Linked DNA regions of Roseateles amylovorans. The main gene of each other region encodes a partner of the protein of the gene in region 2 in a complex. Links are inferred from orthologs where the notes say so. Each region holds a gene or a part of one and is shown on either strand. Other genes may lie near its edges.

Region 1 (7,661 bases), 1.8 Mb from region 2 along the record:
CAATTACGGGTGACGGGCAGGCGGAAGCCAGTCGGATGAATTTTCTGTCCCATAGTCTTCCTTCAGCCTCAGTTGCCGACGGTCACGAAGATGTGGCAGGTCGGCTTGCTGATGCGATTGCCACGACCCTTTGCACGGGCCGAGAAACGCTTCAGCGTGGTGCCTTGCTCCACATAGATCGAAGTGACCTTCAGCTCGTCAATGTCGGCACCGTCGTTGTGCTCAGCATTGGCAATAGCCGATTCCAGCGCCTTCTTGATGATCAGCGAGGCCTTCTTCTGGGTGAATTCCAGGATGTTCAGCGCCTGGTCCACCTTCTTGCCGCGGATCAGGTCAGCCACCAGGCGACCCTTGTCACACGAAAGGCGAACGCCACGAACGATTGCTTTGGTTTCCATCGTCGGCATCCTTACTTCTTCCCGGCCTTCTTGTCGGCCGGGTGGCCTTTGAAGGTGCGGGTCAGTGCGAATTCACCCAGCTTGTGGCCGACCATTTGGTCAGACACATAAACCGGCACGTGCTGCTTGCCGTTGTGCACGGCGATCGTCAGACCGATGAACTCGGGCAGGATCGTCGAGCGACGCGACCAGGTCTTGATGGGCTTCTTGTCCTTGATGGCAACAGCCTTATCGACCTTGGCCATCAGGTGGTGGTCCACGAAGGGACCCTTTTTGAGGGAACGAGCCATGTTGGTCTACCCCTTACTTCTTGCGACGCGAGACGATGAAAGTCTGCGTGCGCTTGTTGTTACGAGTACGGTAGCCCTTCGTCAGGGTGTTCCACGGCGACACAGGCACCTGACCTTCACCCGTACGACCCTCACCACCACCGTGCGGGTGGTCGACCGGGTTCATGGCGGTACCACGCACGGTCGGGCGGATGCCCTTCCAGCGGATGGCGCCGGCCTTGCCGTATTGACGCAGGCTATGCTCTTCGTTGCTCACTTCACCAATGGTGGCGCGGCAATCGATGTGGATGCGGCGGACTTCGCCAGAGCGCAAACGCAGCTGTGCGTAGGAACCGTCACGCGCCATCAGCACCACGGAGGCGCCAGCGGAACGAGCGATCTGTGCACCCTTGCCTGGCAGCATTTCCACGCAGTGGATCGTCGAACCCACCGGGATGTTGCGGATAGGCAGCGTGTTGCCGACCTTGATCGGAGCCTCAGCACCGCTCACGATGGACGAACCCACTTCCAGGTTGCGCGGCGCGATGATGTAGCGACGCTCGCCGTCGGCATAGCACACCAGCGCGATGTGAGCCGTACGGTTCGGGTCGTATTCAATGCGCTCAACCTTCGCCGGGATGCCATCCTTGTTGCGACGGAAGTCCACCACGCGGTAGTGGTGCTTGTGACCACCGCCCTTGTGGCGCATCGTGATGTGACCGTTGTTGTTACGGCCAGACTTTTGCTTCTGCGGCTCGAGCAGCGAAGCCTCGGGAGCGCCTTTGTGCAGGTGCTTATGCACCACCTTCACCACGCCACGACGGCCAGGCGAAGTAGGCTTGACTTTAACGACGGCCATTACGCAGCCTCCCCGGAGAAGTTGAGCTCTTGGCCCGCCTTCAACGACACGTACGCCTTCTTGACGTGGTCGCGACGGCCCAGACGGCCACCAAAGCGCTTGGCCTTGCCCTTCACGTTCACAACGTTGATGGCCTCGACCTCGACCTTGAACATCAGTTCAACAGCGGCCTTGATCTCCGGCTTCGTTGCGTCGCGCAGCACCTTGAACAGGACTTGGTTGTGCTTTTCGCCAGCCATCGTGGCCTTTTCGGACACGATCGGAGCGAGCAGCACCTTGGCCAGACGGCCTTCAGCAAACTTGGGCGCGCTCATGCCAGCATCTCCTTCAATTGCTCGATCGCGGCCTTCGTCACCAGGACCTTCTTGTAGAAGACCAGCGACAGCGGATCGACGTAGCGCGGCTCCACAACCAGCACGTTCGGCAGGTTGCGCGAGGCCAGCAGCAGGTTGTCATCCACTTGATCGGAGATCACCATCACGTGATCCAGACCCATGCCCTTGAGCTTGGCAGCCAGCAGCTTGGTCTTCGGGGCTTCGATCGAGATCGAATCCACCACAGCCAGACGACCTTCGCGAGCGAGTTGCGACAGGATCGCAGCCATGCCAGCGCGGTACATCTTCTTGTTCAGCTTGTGCGAGAAGTTCTCGTCAGGCTTGTTCGGGAAGATGCGACCGCCCCCACGCCACAGCGGCGAGGAGGTCATACCAGCACGCGCGTTGCCAGTACCCTTCTGACGGAACGGCTTTTTCGTCGAGTGACGAACTTCAGCACGTGTCAGTTGGGCGCGAGTGCCTTGGCGAGCGTTGGCCTGGAAGGCCACGACCACCTGGTGCACCAGGGCTTCGTTGTAGTCACGAGCAAAAATGGTGTCAGGAGCGTCCACCTTGGACGTGGCCTGACCCTGCTCATTCAGGAGCTCGAGTTGCATCAGTTGGCTCCCTTCTTGACCTTGACCTTGACGGCCGGACGGATCACGACGAATCCATCACGTGCGCCAGGAACGGCACCACGAACCAGAACCAGCTGGCGGGCTTCGTCAATGCGAACGACGTCCAGGTTTTGAACGGTCACGGTGACGTCGCCGAGGTGGCCCGACATCTTCTTGCCAGGGAACACACGACCGGGATCCTGCGCCATCGAGATGGAGCCAGGAACGTTGTGCGAACGGCTGTTACCGTGCGAAGCGCGCTGCGAACCGAAGTTGTGGCGCTTGATGGTGCCGGTGAAGCCCTTACCGATCGAGGTGCCTTGCACATCGACCTTCTGGCCAGCAGCGAACAGCGTGACCGGAACTTGCGCGCCGGCCTTGTATTCGGCGGCAACATCCGACTCAACGCGGAATTCTTGGAGGATTTCGCCGGCTTCGACGCCAGCCTTCGCGAGGTGACCCGCTTCAGGCTTGGTGACGCGGGAGGCCTTGCGGGCACCGTAGGTCACTTGGATGGCGCTGTAGCCGTCGTTTTCGTCGGTCTTGATCTGGGTGACGCGGTTGTTGGACACATCCAGCACGGTCACGGGCACGGTATCACCGTCCGCCGTAAACACGCGCATCATGCCCACCTTGCGGCCCAGCAAGCCGAGGCGGCGTTTGCTAAGACTCATGGTTTTCTCCTGACTTCCGAACACGCAATGGAGACACCACTGCAGCGGTCGACAGTCATTTCACACACCCGACATCGGTTGGCCGGGCTGACAAGCATCGCTGATCTACAAGCGCAGAGGTAAAGGCCCCGACACTTGCATCCGCACGATGCGACGAAGCCGCACCAAGAAATCCTGGCGCGGAAAAGCTGCGGAGTATAGCGCCAACGTTGCGCGCGCCGCAAGCCAAGCCTGCACGAGCGTTCAAATCGCCATGAAAAAAGGCAGCCCAAAGGCTGCCTTTTGAAGAAGTGCGAGCTCGCCCCCACTTCGAACGATGACGCCTCAGCGCCACCGTGAAACCGCATTACTGCAGCTTGATCTCGACATCCACACCAGCCGGCAGGTCCAGCTTCATCAGCGCGTCCACCGTCTTGTCGGTCGGATCGACGATGTCCATCAGACGCTGGTGAGTGCGAATTTCAAACTGGTCGCGCGACGTCTTATTGACGTGCGGCGAACGCAGAATGTCGAAACGTTCCTTGCGAGTCGGCAAGGGCACCGGGCCCTTGACGATCGCGCCGGTACGCTTGGCGGTGTCCACGATTTCCAGGGCCGATTGATCGATCAGCTTGTAATCGAAGGCCTTGAGCCGAATGCGGATCTTTTGCTTGGTAGACATGACTTTTCCTTCAAAGAGCGACGCAACGCCGAAGACATTGCGGAGGCAGCTGTAAGCGCCGCCGGGACCCAACAGGCGTCAACTCAAACAGAGCTAACGACCCGCCGAGCATCCGGCGGTGTGCAGCAAAAAAATTACTCGATGATGGTGGCCACGACGCCCGAGCCGACGGTGCGACCGCCTTCACGGATAGCGAAGCGCAGACCTTCTTCCATGGCGATCGGAGCGATCAGCTTCACGGTGATGCTGACGTTGTCGCCAGGCATGACCATTTCCTTGTCCTTCGGCAGCTCCACGGCACCGGTCACGTCCGTGGTACGGAAGTAGAACTGGGGACGGTAGTTGTTGAAGAACGGGGTGTGACGGCCGCCTTCTTCCTTGCTCAGAACATAGATCTCAGCAGTGAAGTGGGTGTGCGGCTTGATCGAGCCGGGCTTGGCCAGCACTTGGCCGCGCTCGACGTCTTCACGCTTGGTGCCGCGCAGCAGGATGCCCACGTTGTCGCCCGCTTGACCTTGGTCCAGCAGCTTGCGGAACATTTCCACGCCGGTCACGGTGGTCTTCTGAACATCGCGGATGCCGACGATTTCGATTTCTTCGCCGACCTTGATGATGCCGCGCTCGACGCGACCGGTCACCACGGTGCCACGACCAGAGATCGAGAACACGTCTTCCACCGGCAGCAGGAACGCGCCGTCCACAGCACGCTCAGGCGTGGGGATGTACGAGTCCAGCGCATCGGCCAGCGCCATGATCGCGCCTTCGCCCAGCTCGCCCTTGTCGCCTTCCAGCGCCAGCTTGGCCGAACCCTTGATGATCGGGGTGTCGTCGCCAGGGAAGTCGTACTTGCTCAGCAGCTCGCGGACTTCCATTTCCACCAGCTCCAGCAGCTCGGCGTCGTCCACCATGTCGCACTTGTTCAGGAAGACGATGATGTACTTCACACCGACCTGACGTGCCAGCAGGATGTGCTCGCGGGTCTGGGGCATCGGGCCGTCAGCGGCCGAGCACACCAGGATCGCGCCGTCCATCTGCGCCGCACCGGTGATCATGTTCTTCACATAGTCAGCGTGTCCGGGGCAGTCCACGTGGGCGTAGTGGCGGTTGGCCGTCTCGTATTCCACGTGTGCGGTATTGATCGTGATGCCGCGCGCCTTTTCTTCCGGGGCCGCATCGATCTGGTCGTAGGCCTTCGCTTCGCCGCCGAACTTCGCAGCCAGCACGGTCGCGATCGCAGCCGTCAGCGTGGTCTTGCCATGGTCAACGTGACCAATCGTGCCCACGTTCACGTGCGGCTTGGTCCGTTCAAACTTGCCTTTTGCCATTTCAAATCTCCAAGAAAGAGCATTCGCCAGTCTGTTGGTTTAGCGTTTCCGCAGTGCCCTTGGACCCCGGCGACTGGCAACCGGGAGAGCCTCTGCGAAGACGAATCTGGAAATCAAAGAACGAAAAGAGCCGGCGCCCGGGGGCACCAGCTCAAACTCATCACTTCGCGCGAGCAGTGACGATCGCGTCGGCGACGTTCTTTGGAGCTTCGCTGTAGTGCTTGAACTCCATCGTGTACGTCGCACGGCCTTGCGTGGCCGAACGCAGCGAGGTCGAGTAGCCGAACATCTCGGACAGAGGAACCTCTGCCTTGATGATCTTGCCACCACCGACCATGTCGTCCATGCCCTGCACCATGCCGCGACGGCTGGACAGGTCACCCATCACCGTACCAGCATAGTCTTCCGGCGTCTCGACTTCCACGGCCATCATCGGCTCGAGGATCACGGGGCTGGCGCGACGGCAAGCTTCCTTGAAGCCCATCGAGGCGGCCATCTTGAACGCGTTTTCGTTCGAGTCCACATCGTGGTACGAACCGAAGGTCAGCGTGACCTTCACGTCCACCACCGGGTAGCCGGCCAGCACGCCGTTCGGCAGGCTGTCGATCACACCCTTTTCGACCGCGGGGATGAACTCGCGAGGCACCACGCCGCCCTTGATGGCGTCGACGAACTCGAAGCCCTTACCGGCTTCTTGCGGCTCGATCGAGAACACGACGTGACCGTACTGACCCTTACCACCGGACTGACGCACGAACTTGCCTTCGACGTCGGACACCGACTTGCGGATCGTCTCGCGATAAGCAACCTGCGGCTTGCCCACGTTGGCTTCCACGCCAAACTCGCGCTTCATGCGGTCGACGATGATTTCCAGGTGGAGCTCGCCCATGCCGGAAATGATGGTCTGGCCCGACTCTTCATCGGTACGCAGGCGGAACGACGGATCCTCAGCAGCCAGACGGCCCAGCGCGATACCCATCTTTTCCTGGTCGGCCTTGGTCTTCGGCTCGACAGCCTGCGAGATCACCGGCTCCGGGAACACCATGCGTTCCAGCGTGATGATGCTGTCAGGGTCGCACAGGGTTTCGCCCGTGGTCACGTCCTTCAGACCCACGCAGGCCGCGATGTCACCAGCCAGAATTTCCTTGATTTCCTCACGCTGGTTGGCGTGCATCTGCAGGATCCGGCCGATACGCTCTTTCTTGCCGCGGACCGGGTTGTACACGGTAGCGCCCGACTGCAGCACGCCCGAATAAACGCGCACGAAGGTCAGTTGGCCGACATACGGGTCAGTCATCAGCTTGAAGGCTAGCGCCGAGAACTTCTCGTCGTCCGTACGTTGACGGGTGATCGGCTGATCATCTTCGTCCGTACCAGCCACCGGCGGGATGTCCAGCGGCGACGGCAGGAAGTCGATCACGGCGTCCAGCATGCGCTGCACACCCTTGTTCTTGAACGCGGTGCCGCACAGCATCGGCTGGATCTCGGTCGCGATGGTGCGCTTGCGGATCGCGAGCTTGATTTCTTCCTCGGTCAGGTCGCCCGTCTCGAGGTACTTGTTCATCAGCTCTTCGGTGGCCTCGGCAGCCGCCTCGACCATCTTCTCCCGCCATTCCTGGGCCACTTCGACCAGGTCAGCGGGAATCTCTTCGAAGGTGAACTTCATGCCCTGGGAAGCTTCGTCCCAGATGATGGCCTTCATCTTGAACAGGTCCACCACGCCCTTGAAGTTTTCCTCCGCGCCGATGGGGATGACCACGGGCACGGGGTTGGCCTTCAGGCGGGTCTTCATCTGGTCCACGACCTTGAAGAAGTTGGCACCCGTGCGGTCCATCTTGTTCACGAAGGCCAGACGCGGCACCTTGTACTTGTTGGCTTGGCGCCAGACGGTTTCCGACTGGGGCTGCACACCACCCACGGCGCAATAGACCATGCAGGCGCCGTCCAGCACGCGCATGGAACGTTCGACTTCAATGGTGAAGTCGACGTGCCCGGGGGTGTCAATGATGTTGAAGCGATGCTCAGGGTAGGACATGTCCATGCCCTTCCAGAAGCAGGTCGTCGCGGCCGACGTGATGGTGATGCCGCGCTCTTGCTCCTGCTCCATCCAGTCCATCGTGGCCGCACCATCGTGCACTTCGCCGATCTTGTGGTTCACACCGGTGTAGTACAGGATACGTTCCGTCGTCGTGGTCTTGCCGGCATCGATGTGCGCCGAGATACCGATATTGCGGTAGCGCTCGATGGGGGTCTTGCGGGACATGGTGTCACTCCAAATGCATGGAGCCGCCAGCGGGTTAGTAATAACCCGAGGCGGCCTGAGAGGTCTTGTTTAGAAACGGAAGTGCGAGAACGCCTTGTTGGCGTCTGCCATGCGGTGGACTTCGTCGCGCTTCTTCATCGCGCCGCCGCGGCCTTCCGAGGCCTCCAGCAGCTCGTTGGCCAGACGCTGAGCCATCGACTTCTCACCGCGCTTGCGGGCCGATTCCTTCAGCCAGCGCATGGCCAGGGCCATACGGCGGACGGGGCGAACTTCCACGGGAA
Region 2 (7,779 bases):
GGAACTCTTCAGCGCCGATCCGGTGGCATTGGGCGCCCCGGTGGCACCGGCCATGCCGGCGATGCGCTGCAGGTTTTCCTGGCGCTGTTTCTCGCGCAGGGCATCGGCGTCGCGCTTGGCTTTCTCCTGCTTGGCCGCGTCGTCCTTCTTGGCCTGGTCCTGCTTGCGCTCGGCGTCCTTGCGGTCGCGTTCCTTCTTGTCGGCCTCGTCCTTCTTCTGCTGCTCGAGCTTGCGCTTTTTCTCTTCGGCGTCGCGCAGTTCCTGATCCTCGCGCTGCTTGCGCTCCTTGGCCTTGGCGATGGCGATCTCCGCGTCGCGCTGGGCCTGGATCTCTTCGCGGGTGGGCTCCTGCGGCTTCGGCGGCTCGGGCTTGGGCTTGGGTTCGACCGGTGTTTCCGGCGGAAGTTGTTCCTTGGGGGCGGCGGCCTGGGGGATGGCGGACCAGAGTTCCGCCTCCAGCGCCGGCGTGGGGGCCGAGCGCCAGTTGACGCCAAAGCTCAACGCGCCCACCAACAGGATGTGGGCCACGACCGCAAAGCCGAAGCCACGCCCCAGCCCCGGGGCGGGCGGCGGGCGAAGCGGGTCGCGATCGGGATGGAATCGGGAGACCAGGGTGCTCATCGCAGGATGTTCATCGCAGGGTGCTTGTCGACATCGGTCAGTTGTCTGCCGCACCGTTCTTCACCGACAGCCCGACCCGCTGGATGCCGGCACGCTGCAGCACATCCATGGCCTTGACCACCGCTTCGTACTTGACGTTGCGGTCGGCGGAAATGACCACCGGCGTGTTGGCATCGCCGGCCTGCGCATCCTTGACCCGCGCGGCCAGTGCCTTGAGCGGCACCGGTTGCGGATCCTGTTCACCGTCGAGCTTGAGCTTGAGCGTCTCGTCCTTGCCGACGATCACCTGGATCACATGGGTGGGCTGCTGGCGGCTTTGGCCCACGCTGGGCAGGTCCACCACGCCGGTGGTGATCAGCGGGGCGCTGACCATGAAGATGATCAGCAGCACCAGCATCACGTCGATGAAGGGCACCATGTTGATCTCGTTCATGGTGCGGCGGCGCGAACCGCTGCGGGAAGATAGGGCGGCCATGGCGTCGCTCTCCGTGGCGGTCGATCAGCGGGCCGCAGCCGGCGCGGGTTGGCCGGCGTTGCGCTGAAGGATGTTGGAGAACTCTTCGATGAAGGTCTCCAGCGTGATGGCATTGCGGTCGATCTGGCGGGCAAAGCGGTTGTAGGCCAGCACCGCCGGAATCGCCGCGAACAGGCCGATGGCCGTCGCCACCAGGGCTTCGGCGATGCCAGGCGCCACCGTGGCCAGGGTGACCTGGGTCAGGTTGGACAGGCCGACGAAGGCATGCATGATGCCCCAGATGGTGCCGAACAGCCCGACATAGGGCGACACCGAACCGACCGAGGCCAGGAACGAGAGATGCGATTCCATCGCATCGAGCTCGCGCTGATAGCTGGCGCGCATGGCGCGGCGGGCGCCGTCCAGCAGGCCGTTGGGTTCGGTGACCCGCTTCTCGCGCAGCTTCAGGAACTCCCGCATGCCGGAGGCGAAGATGCGTTCCAGCGGCGCGCCGTCGGTGCGGTTGGAGACGCTGTTGAACAGGTCGTTGAGGTTCTTGCCGGACCAGAACTCATGCTCGAAGGACTCGTTGCGTGCCTTGATGCGGCCCAGCGCGATCAGCTTGCTGAAGATCACGCTCCAACTGGCCAGCGAGACCAGCAACAAAGCGGCGATCACGAGCTGCACCGTCAGGCTGGCATGCGCGATCAGGGAGATGATGGAGAGGTCTTGGTTCATGGATTCAAGGTGATCTACAGGATCAGACAGGATCGGGCGGGATTCACAGGGATTTCAGGACAGCGCCAAGCGCAGGGCAACGGATGCTCCCGGCTGTCGGTGCTGCAGCCTTGGCCGTGGGCTTTGCCGCGCGCGGGGGCGAGTATGGGTCAAGTGCCGCCCCCATGGGCGTCGGTTGTGCTTCTGCGATGTTTCCGCGGTGCATTTGTGTGCCGGCGCTGGGCCAGGTGGTCAGGCCTGCAAGGCCTGCAGGATACGTGCCGGGATCCGGGTGGGCTTGAGGCTGCCCGCATCCACGCAGCCGATGCGGATGCGCCCTTCGGTCAACAGCAGCTCACCCCGCCAGACCTGCTGGTCGATGGTCAGGCTGGCCCGACCGATGTCGGTGGGATGGACGGTGACGCGCAGCCAGTCATCCAGGCGCGCGGGTGCCAGGTAGCGCAAGGCGGTGTCGCTGACGACGAAGATCAGGCCTTCGTCACGCCGCATGGCTTCCTGCTCGAAGCCCAGGCCGCGCAGCCATTCGGTGCGGGCACGTTCCATGAACTTCAGGTAGTTGGCATAGAACACGACGCCACCGGCATCGGTGTCCTCCCAATAGACGCGCAGCTCATGCTGGAACGCGGGCAGCGTGCCAGTGAGCGAGGACAACGGGGCGAGGGCGGTGCTGGGCATGCGGGCCTTGCGGGTCAATGGCGCAGCTGGTCCAGCCGCACCCGGATGCGCGCCAGCGCGTCTCGCAGATCCTCGGTGCTGCTGGAGAAGGACAGTCTCAGGAAGCGTTCGCCGAAGGCCGGACCGAAGTCACGCCCCGGGGTCAGCGCCACCTGCGCCTGCTGCATCAGGTCCATGCAGAGGTCCCAGCTCGACAGTCCGGTGCCTGACGCCGACGCATCGGCCCAGACATAGAAGGCGCCGTCGGGCACGACCGGCACCGGCAGGCCCATCGCTTGCAGCGCCGGGACCACCATGTCGCGACGTTGGCGCAGCTCATGGCGACGACGTTCGTATTCGGCCAGCGACTCGGGCTCGAAGCAGGCCAGGGCCGCTTGCTGAGCAATGGTCGAGGGACAGATGTAGAGGTTCTGCGCCAGCTTCTCGACCGCCGACATCATCGACGGCGGCAGCACCAGCCAGCCCAGCCGCCAGCCGGTCATGCCGAAGTATTTGGAAAAGCTGTTGATGGAGATGACGTCGTCGCCCAGCGCCAGTGCGCTGCGCCGATAGCGGTCGTCGTAGCTGATGGCCTGGTAGATCTCGTCGACGAGGGTCACGCCGCCGCGTTCCCGCACGAAGGCATGGATGCGGGCGAGTTCGTCCGGTGCGATCGAGGTGCCGGTGGGGTTGCTGGGCGAGGCCAGCAGCACCGCGCGGCTGTGGGCGGTCCAGTGCGCCTGCAACTGATCCAGCGACAGCTGGAAGCGCTGCTCGGCGCTGGAGGGCAACAGGCGCGGTGTGGCGTCCACCGCCGCGACGAAGTGGCGATTGCAGGGATAGCTCGGGTCCGGCATCAGGACCTCATCACCGGCTTCGAACAGGGCCAGGCAAGCCAACTGCAACGCAGCCGAGGCCCCGGCGGTGATGACGATGCGGGACGGATCGATCGGCAGGTTCTGCGTGTTGCGATACCAGTCGGACAGACGCTGGCGCAACGCAATCAGGCCGGTGGCCTGGGTGTAGGGCACGCGCCCGGCGGCGGTGAAACGCGCCGCGGCCTCCCGCACCGCCGCGCTGGCGCCGAAATCGGGCTCGCCGATGTTCAGGTAGATCATGTGCCGGCCGCCACGGGCCGGGTCACACACCGCCGAACGGGCGATCTCATCGGCCCGCTTGGCGCATTCCATGACATAGAAGGGTTCGATTTCCTGCAGGCGGGCGGCGAGCTTCATCGAGGTCTCCTTCTTGGCCAACATGTGGGACTGGCTGGGGTCGTGACGAATGTGGCGGTGGTCCGCGCGGGGGTCCGGTGTCGGCTCGGAATCGGCTGGATGGATCGGCTGCATCAACCGGATTGCTGAACCGGATTGCTGAACCGGCTCGCTTCCGGCCCGCTTCCGGCCAGGTCAGGCCGGTTCAACCCCGCCAACGATGCCGATCCGTGCCGAGCGGGTCAAGCCGGTGAAACGGGTCCAGCCGGTCGAGCGGGTCAATCCGGCCAATCCGGCTCATCCGGTCAATCCTGCTGATCCGGTCAAGCAAGGCTGGCCCTGTCCGATCAAATCTTCAGCCGCGAGCGGCTTTGACCTCGACCGGACGCAGGTCCGCCGCGGCGCGGTCCAGCACGCCATTGACGTACTTGTGGCCGTCAGTCCCGCCGAAGGACTTGGCCAGTTCCACGGCCTCGTTGATCGCGACCTTGTAGGGCACGTCGATGCTGTGCTTGAGCTCGAACGCGCCGATCATCAGGATCGCATGCTCGATGGGCGACAGCTCGGTGGTCTTCCGGTCCGCATGGCGGGCCAGCACCGCGTCCAGATCGGCGGCATCCTCGACGGCGCCGTAGAACACCTTGTCGTAGAGGTTGCGGTCACTCTTTTCGAAGCCTTCCTGCTCACGGGTGTGGGCATCGATCACAGCGAGCTCGTCACCGGTCAGCAGCCATTGATAGATGCCTTGCAGGGCATGCTCGCGGGCGCGGCGGCGCGCCGACTTGACCGGCGCGCGTTTGTCACCCGGTTTGGCACCCGCAGAGGTGGCCGGCTTGCCGGCGGCTGGGCCGCCGTTGTCGTGGGGGGTGTCCTTGGTCGTCACTTGAGTTCTTTCAGCAGCAGCGCCATTTCCACGGCGACCGTTCCGGCGTCGCGGCCTTTTTCGTCGGCGCGGGCCCAGGCTTGGGCGTCGTTTTCCACGGTCAGGATGGCATTGGCAATGGGCACACCGTGGTCGAGGGACAGCCGGGTCACACCGGCGCCGCTCTCATTGGCCACCAATTCGAAATGGTAGGTTTCGCCGCGAATGATGCAGCCGAGCGCCACCAGTGCGTCGAAGCGTTGGCTCTTGGCCATCGCCTGCAGCGCCACCGGCACTTCCAGGGCGCCTGGCACCGTCACATGGCGGATGTCGTCGCTCGACACGCCAAGGCGTGCCAGCTCGGCCAGGCAAGCCTTGGCCAGCGCGCCGGTGAGGGTGTCGTTGAAACGGGCCTGGACGATGCCGATACGCAGTCCGCGACCGTTCAGGGGGGCCGTCTGGCCTTTGTCAGATCCTTGCATGCGGTCCTCGCCGGTTCAGCAGTTCTGGGCGGCTTCGAAGCCGGTCACCTCGAGCCCGAAGCCGGTCATGCTGGGCATGCGGCGGGGGCTGCCGAGCAGCTTCATCTTCTGCACGCCGAGTTCGCGCAGGATCTGGGCACCAACGCCGTAGGTGCGCAGGTCCATGGTCGGACGCTTGTCGGCCTCGTCATGGCCCTTGAGCCGGTCGAGCAGGGCATCGGATTCCTCGCCGCAGTTCAGCAGCACCGCCACGCCTCGACCCTCACGCTGGAGGGCCGCTAGGGCCTCAGGCAGGGGCCATGAGTGACCGCAGCGGCCGGCTTCGAGCAGGTCCAGCGCGGAGAACGGCTCATGCACGCGGACCAGCACTTCGCTGTCCGGTGTCCATTGACCCAGCACCAGCGCCATGTGCACATTGCCGGTGCGGTCGCGGAAGACATGGCAGTCGAAGGCGCCCTGGCGGGTCTCCAGCGGACGCTGGGCGATGCGCTGGACGATCGATTCGTTGCGGCTGCGGTACTCGATCAGGTCGGCAATCGTGCCGATCTTCAGGCCGTGCTGCTCGGCGAAGACTTCCAGATCGGGCAGACGGGCCATGGTGCCGTCGTCGTTCATGATCTCGCAGATCACGCCGGCGGGCGACAGGCCGGCCATGCGCGACAGGTCGCAGCCGGCTTCGGTATGGCCGGCGCGCATCAGCACGCCGCCGTCCTGGGCTTGCAGCGGGAAGATATGGCCCGGCTGGACCAGGTCGGTCGGCACGGCGCCCTTGGCGACGGCGGCCTGGACGGTGCGGGCACGGTCGGCGGCGGAAATGCCAGTGGTCACGCCGGTGGCCGCTTCGATCGAGACGGTGAAGGCGGTGCCGTGCTTGGTGCCGTTGCGCGTGGCCATCGGCGGCAGCTGCAGTTGCTCGCAGCGGTCGCGGGTGAGCGTCAGGCAGATCAGGCCACGGCCGTACTTGGCCATGAAGTTGATGGCTTCAGGGGTGACGTGGTCCGCGGCCAGGACGAGGTCACCCTCGTTCTCGCGGTCTTCTTCGTCGACCAGGATGACCATGCGGCCGGCCGCCAGTTCGGCGACCAGCTCAGGAATCGGAGAAATAGGCATGGGCGGGATTGTAGGCGGGTAGGGGCCGGGCAAGGGCTGCGGGGATTAGGGCGGAGTCACTGGGCCGGGACTCTGCGCTTGATGGGTTCGATGGCAGACAGGCCCGGCTGAATTCGGTGGGGTGATGAGCGCTGAGGCTGTGTGGACCTCGCGACTAGAGAGGCGGGCTGCTGCCGGCGGGCCGCAGGCGCAGCCGCAGATCGCCCTCCAGCACCGTGCTGTCCAGCAGCGTGAAGCGGGGGGCGGCTTCCAGGGCGGTCAGCGCACCGAGATCCACCATGCCGCGTCCGTCGCCCATCAGCAGCGGGGCCACGTAAAGCAGCAATTCATCGACCAGGCCGGCGCGCAGCAGCGAGCCGTTGAGCTTGTAGCCGGCTTCGATGTGCAGTTCGTTGATGCCGCGCTGTCCCAGGTCGCGAATGGCCACCGCCAGGTCGACCTTGCCGGGCTTGTCATCGGCGCCGGGCGTGGCCACCAGTTCGGCGCCGTGCGCGGCCAGGATGGCGCCCCTCGGGCCGGGATCGGGCAGGGCGTGATAGATCAGCAACTGGCCCGGCGGCTGCAGGAGCCGGGCCTGGGGTGAGAGCTCCAGACGGGAGTCGATCAGTACCCGCTGCGGCTGCCTGGCGGTCTGGACCTCGCGGACATCCATCCGGGGATCGTCCTCGCGGGCGGTGCCGATGCCGGTCAACACCGCACCGGCGCGCCGGCGCCACGCATGGCCGTCACGGCGAGCCGCCGGGCCGGTGATCCATTTGCTGACGCCGTTGGCGAGCGCGGTGCGACCGTCCAGCGAGGCGGCGACCTTCATGCGCACGAACGGCCGGCCCCGTTGCATCCTGGACAGGAAACCCAGGTTGAGCTCACTTGCCGCCACGGCCAAGGGATGCGCCACCGGCAGCAGCTCGGCGCGGACACCGGCGGCATGCAGCCGCGCGAGGCCCTGGCCGGCGACCAGCGGATTGGGGTCGCCCAGTGCGCTGACCACCCGGGCGATGCCTGCCGCGATCAGGGCATCACAGCAGGGCGGGGTGCGGCCGTGATGGGCACAGGGTTCCAGCGTGACGTAAGCCGTGGCACCGCGAACATCTGCGCCTTGTTCTTGGGCATCGCGCAAGGCCATGACTTCGGCGTGGGCCTGACCCGCGGCTTGGGTATGGCCCTGGCCGAGCAGTCGGCCATCGGTGCTGACGATCACGCAGCCGACGCGCGGATTCGGATCGGTCAGGCCGATCGCCTGTTCCGCGAGGGCCAAGGCCTGTTGCAGCCAGGGCTCATCGTCAGGGCGTGGCAGGCTGGTGAAGGGGGGGGACGCATGCATGGCGCGCAGTCTAGCCGTCTGCCCGCAGCAGCCACAGGGTCAGGCCGGGGTCGTGGTCAAGGATCAAGGTCTCGAGTGACAGGTTCTGGGCTTGGCCGGCACGGTCGCGCCACTGCGCGTCGATCCGGACGGCGCGCACGGGCAGGGGATCTGCAAGCGCGGAGTCGACCGGGGCCGGACCATGGCTGCCGCCGCCACCGCCACCGCCACCGCCAGCGGCCGTCGAGGGAAGGATGCTCATGAGCGGCTGGCTCTTGGCATGCAGCTCGATGATGGCGGACGGCCCCTCCCATCGCAGCGGCAGGCTGCTGACATCCGCCCGC

Evidence for each region.
Region 1: the proteins of nusB (region 2) and rpsJ are in contact, whole or in part, in a solved structure (PDB 3D3B), measured with the Escherichia coli proteins. The link is inferred for Roseateles amylovorans from one-to-one orthologs.

Annotation. Positions count from the first base shown.
Region 1 is NZ_CP104562.2:704,946-712,606, reverse strand. The notes cover bases 2,136-4,938. They hold rpsJ (30S ribosomal protein S10), read right to left. Parts: upstream 3,793-4,938; coding sequence 3,478-3,792; downstream 2,136-3,477. Other genes in these bases: tuf (elongation factor Tu), read right to left, coding at 3,927-4,938; rplC (50S ribosomal protein L3), read right to left, coding at 2,457-3,131; rplD (50S ribosomal protein L4), read right to left, coding at 2,136-2,457. Outside these bases: rpsC (30S ribosomal protein S3), read right to left, coding at 1-53; rplV (50S ribosomal protein L22), read right to left, coding at 69-398; rpsS (30S ribosomal protein S19), read right to left, coding at 410-688; rplB (50S ribosomal protein L2), read right to left, coding at 702-1,526; rplW (50S ribosomal protein L23), read right to left, coding at 1,526-1,840; more of rplD, read right to left, coding at 1,837-2,135; more of tuf, read right to left, coding at 4,939-5,117; fusA (elongation factor G), read right to left, coding at 5,278-7,380; rpsG (30S ribosomal protein S7), read right to left, coding at 7,450-7,661. UniProt on the Escherichia coli protein: Involved in the binding of tRNA to the ribosomes. Part of the processive rRNA transcription and antitermination complex (rrnTAC). The complex forms an RNA-chaperone ring around the RNA exit tunnel of RNA polymerase (RNAP).
Region 2 is NZ_CP104562.2:2,501,289-2,509,067, forward strand. The notes cover bases 2,801-5,721. They hold nusB (transcription antitermination factor NusB), read right to left. Parts: upstream 4,565-5,721; coding sequence 4,037-4,564; downstream 2,801-4,036. Other genes in these bases: N4261_RS10640 (pyridoxal phosphate-dependent aminotransferase), read right to left, coding at 2,801-3,702; ribH (6,7-dimethyl-8-ribityllumazine synthase), read right to left, coding at 4,561-5,025; ribBA (bifunctional 3,4-dihydroxy-2-butanone-4-phosphate synthase/GTP cyclohydrolase II), read right to left, coding at 5,041-5,721. Also shown: cell envelope integrity protein TolA, read right to left, coding at 1-621; protein TolR, read right to left, coding at 659-1,096; protein TolQ, read right to left, coding at 1,121-1,813; ybgC (tol-pal system-associated acyl-CoA thioesterase), read right to left, coding at 2,045-2,443; more of N4261_RS10640, read right to left, coding at 2,503-2,800; more of ribBA, read right to left, coding at 5,722-6,135; bifunctional diaminohydroxyphosphoribosylaminopyrimidine deaminase/5-amino-6-(5-phosphoribosylamino)uracil reductase RibD, read right to left, coding at 6,290-7,456; N4261_RS10665 (type IV pilus modification PilV family protein), read right to left, coding at 7,467-7,779. UniProt on the Escherichia coli protein: Part of the processive rRNA transcription and antitermination complex (rrnTAC). The complex forms an RNA-chaperone ring around the RNA exit tunnel of RNA polymerase (RNAP).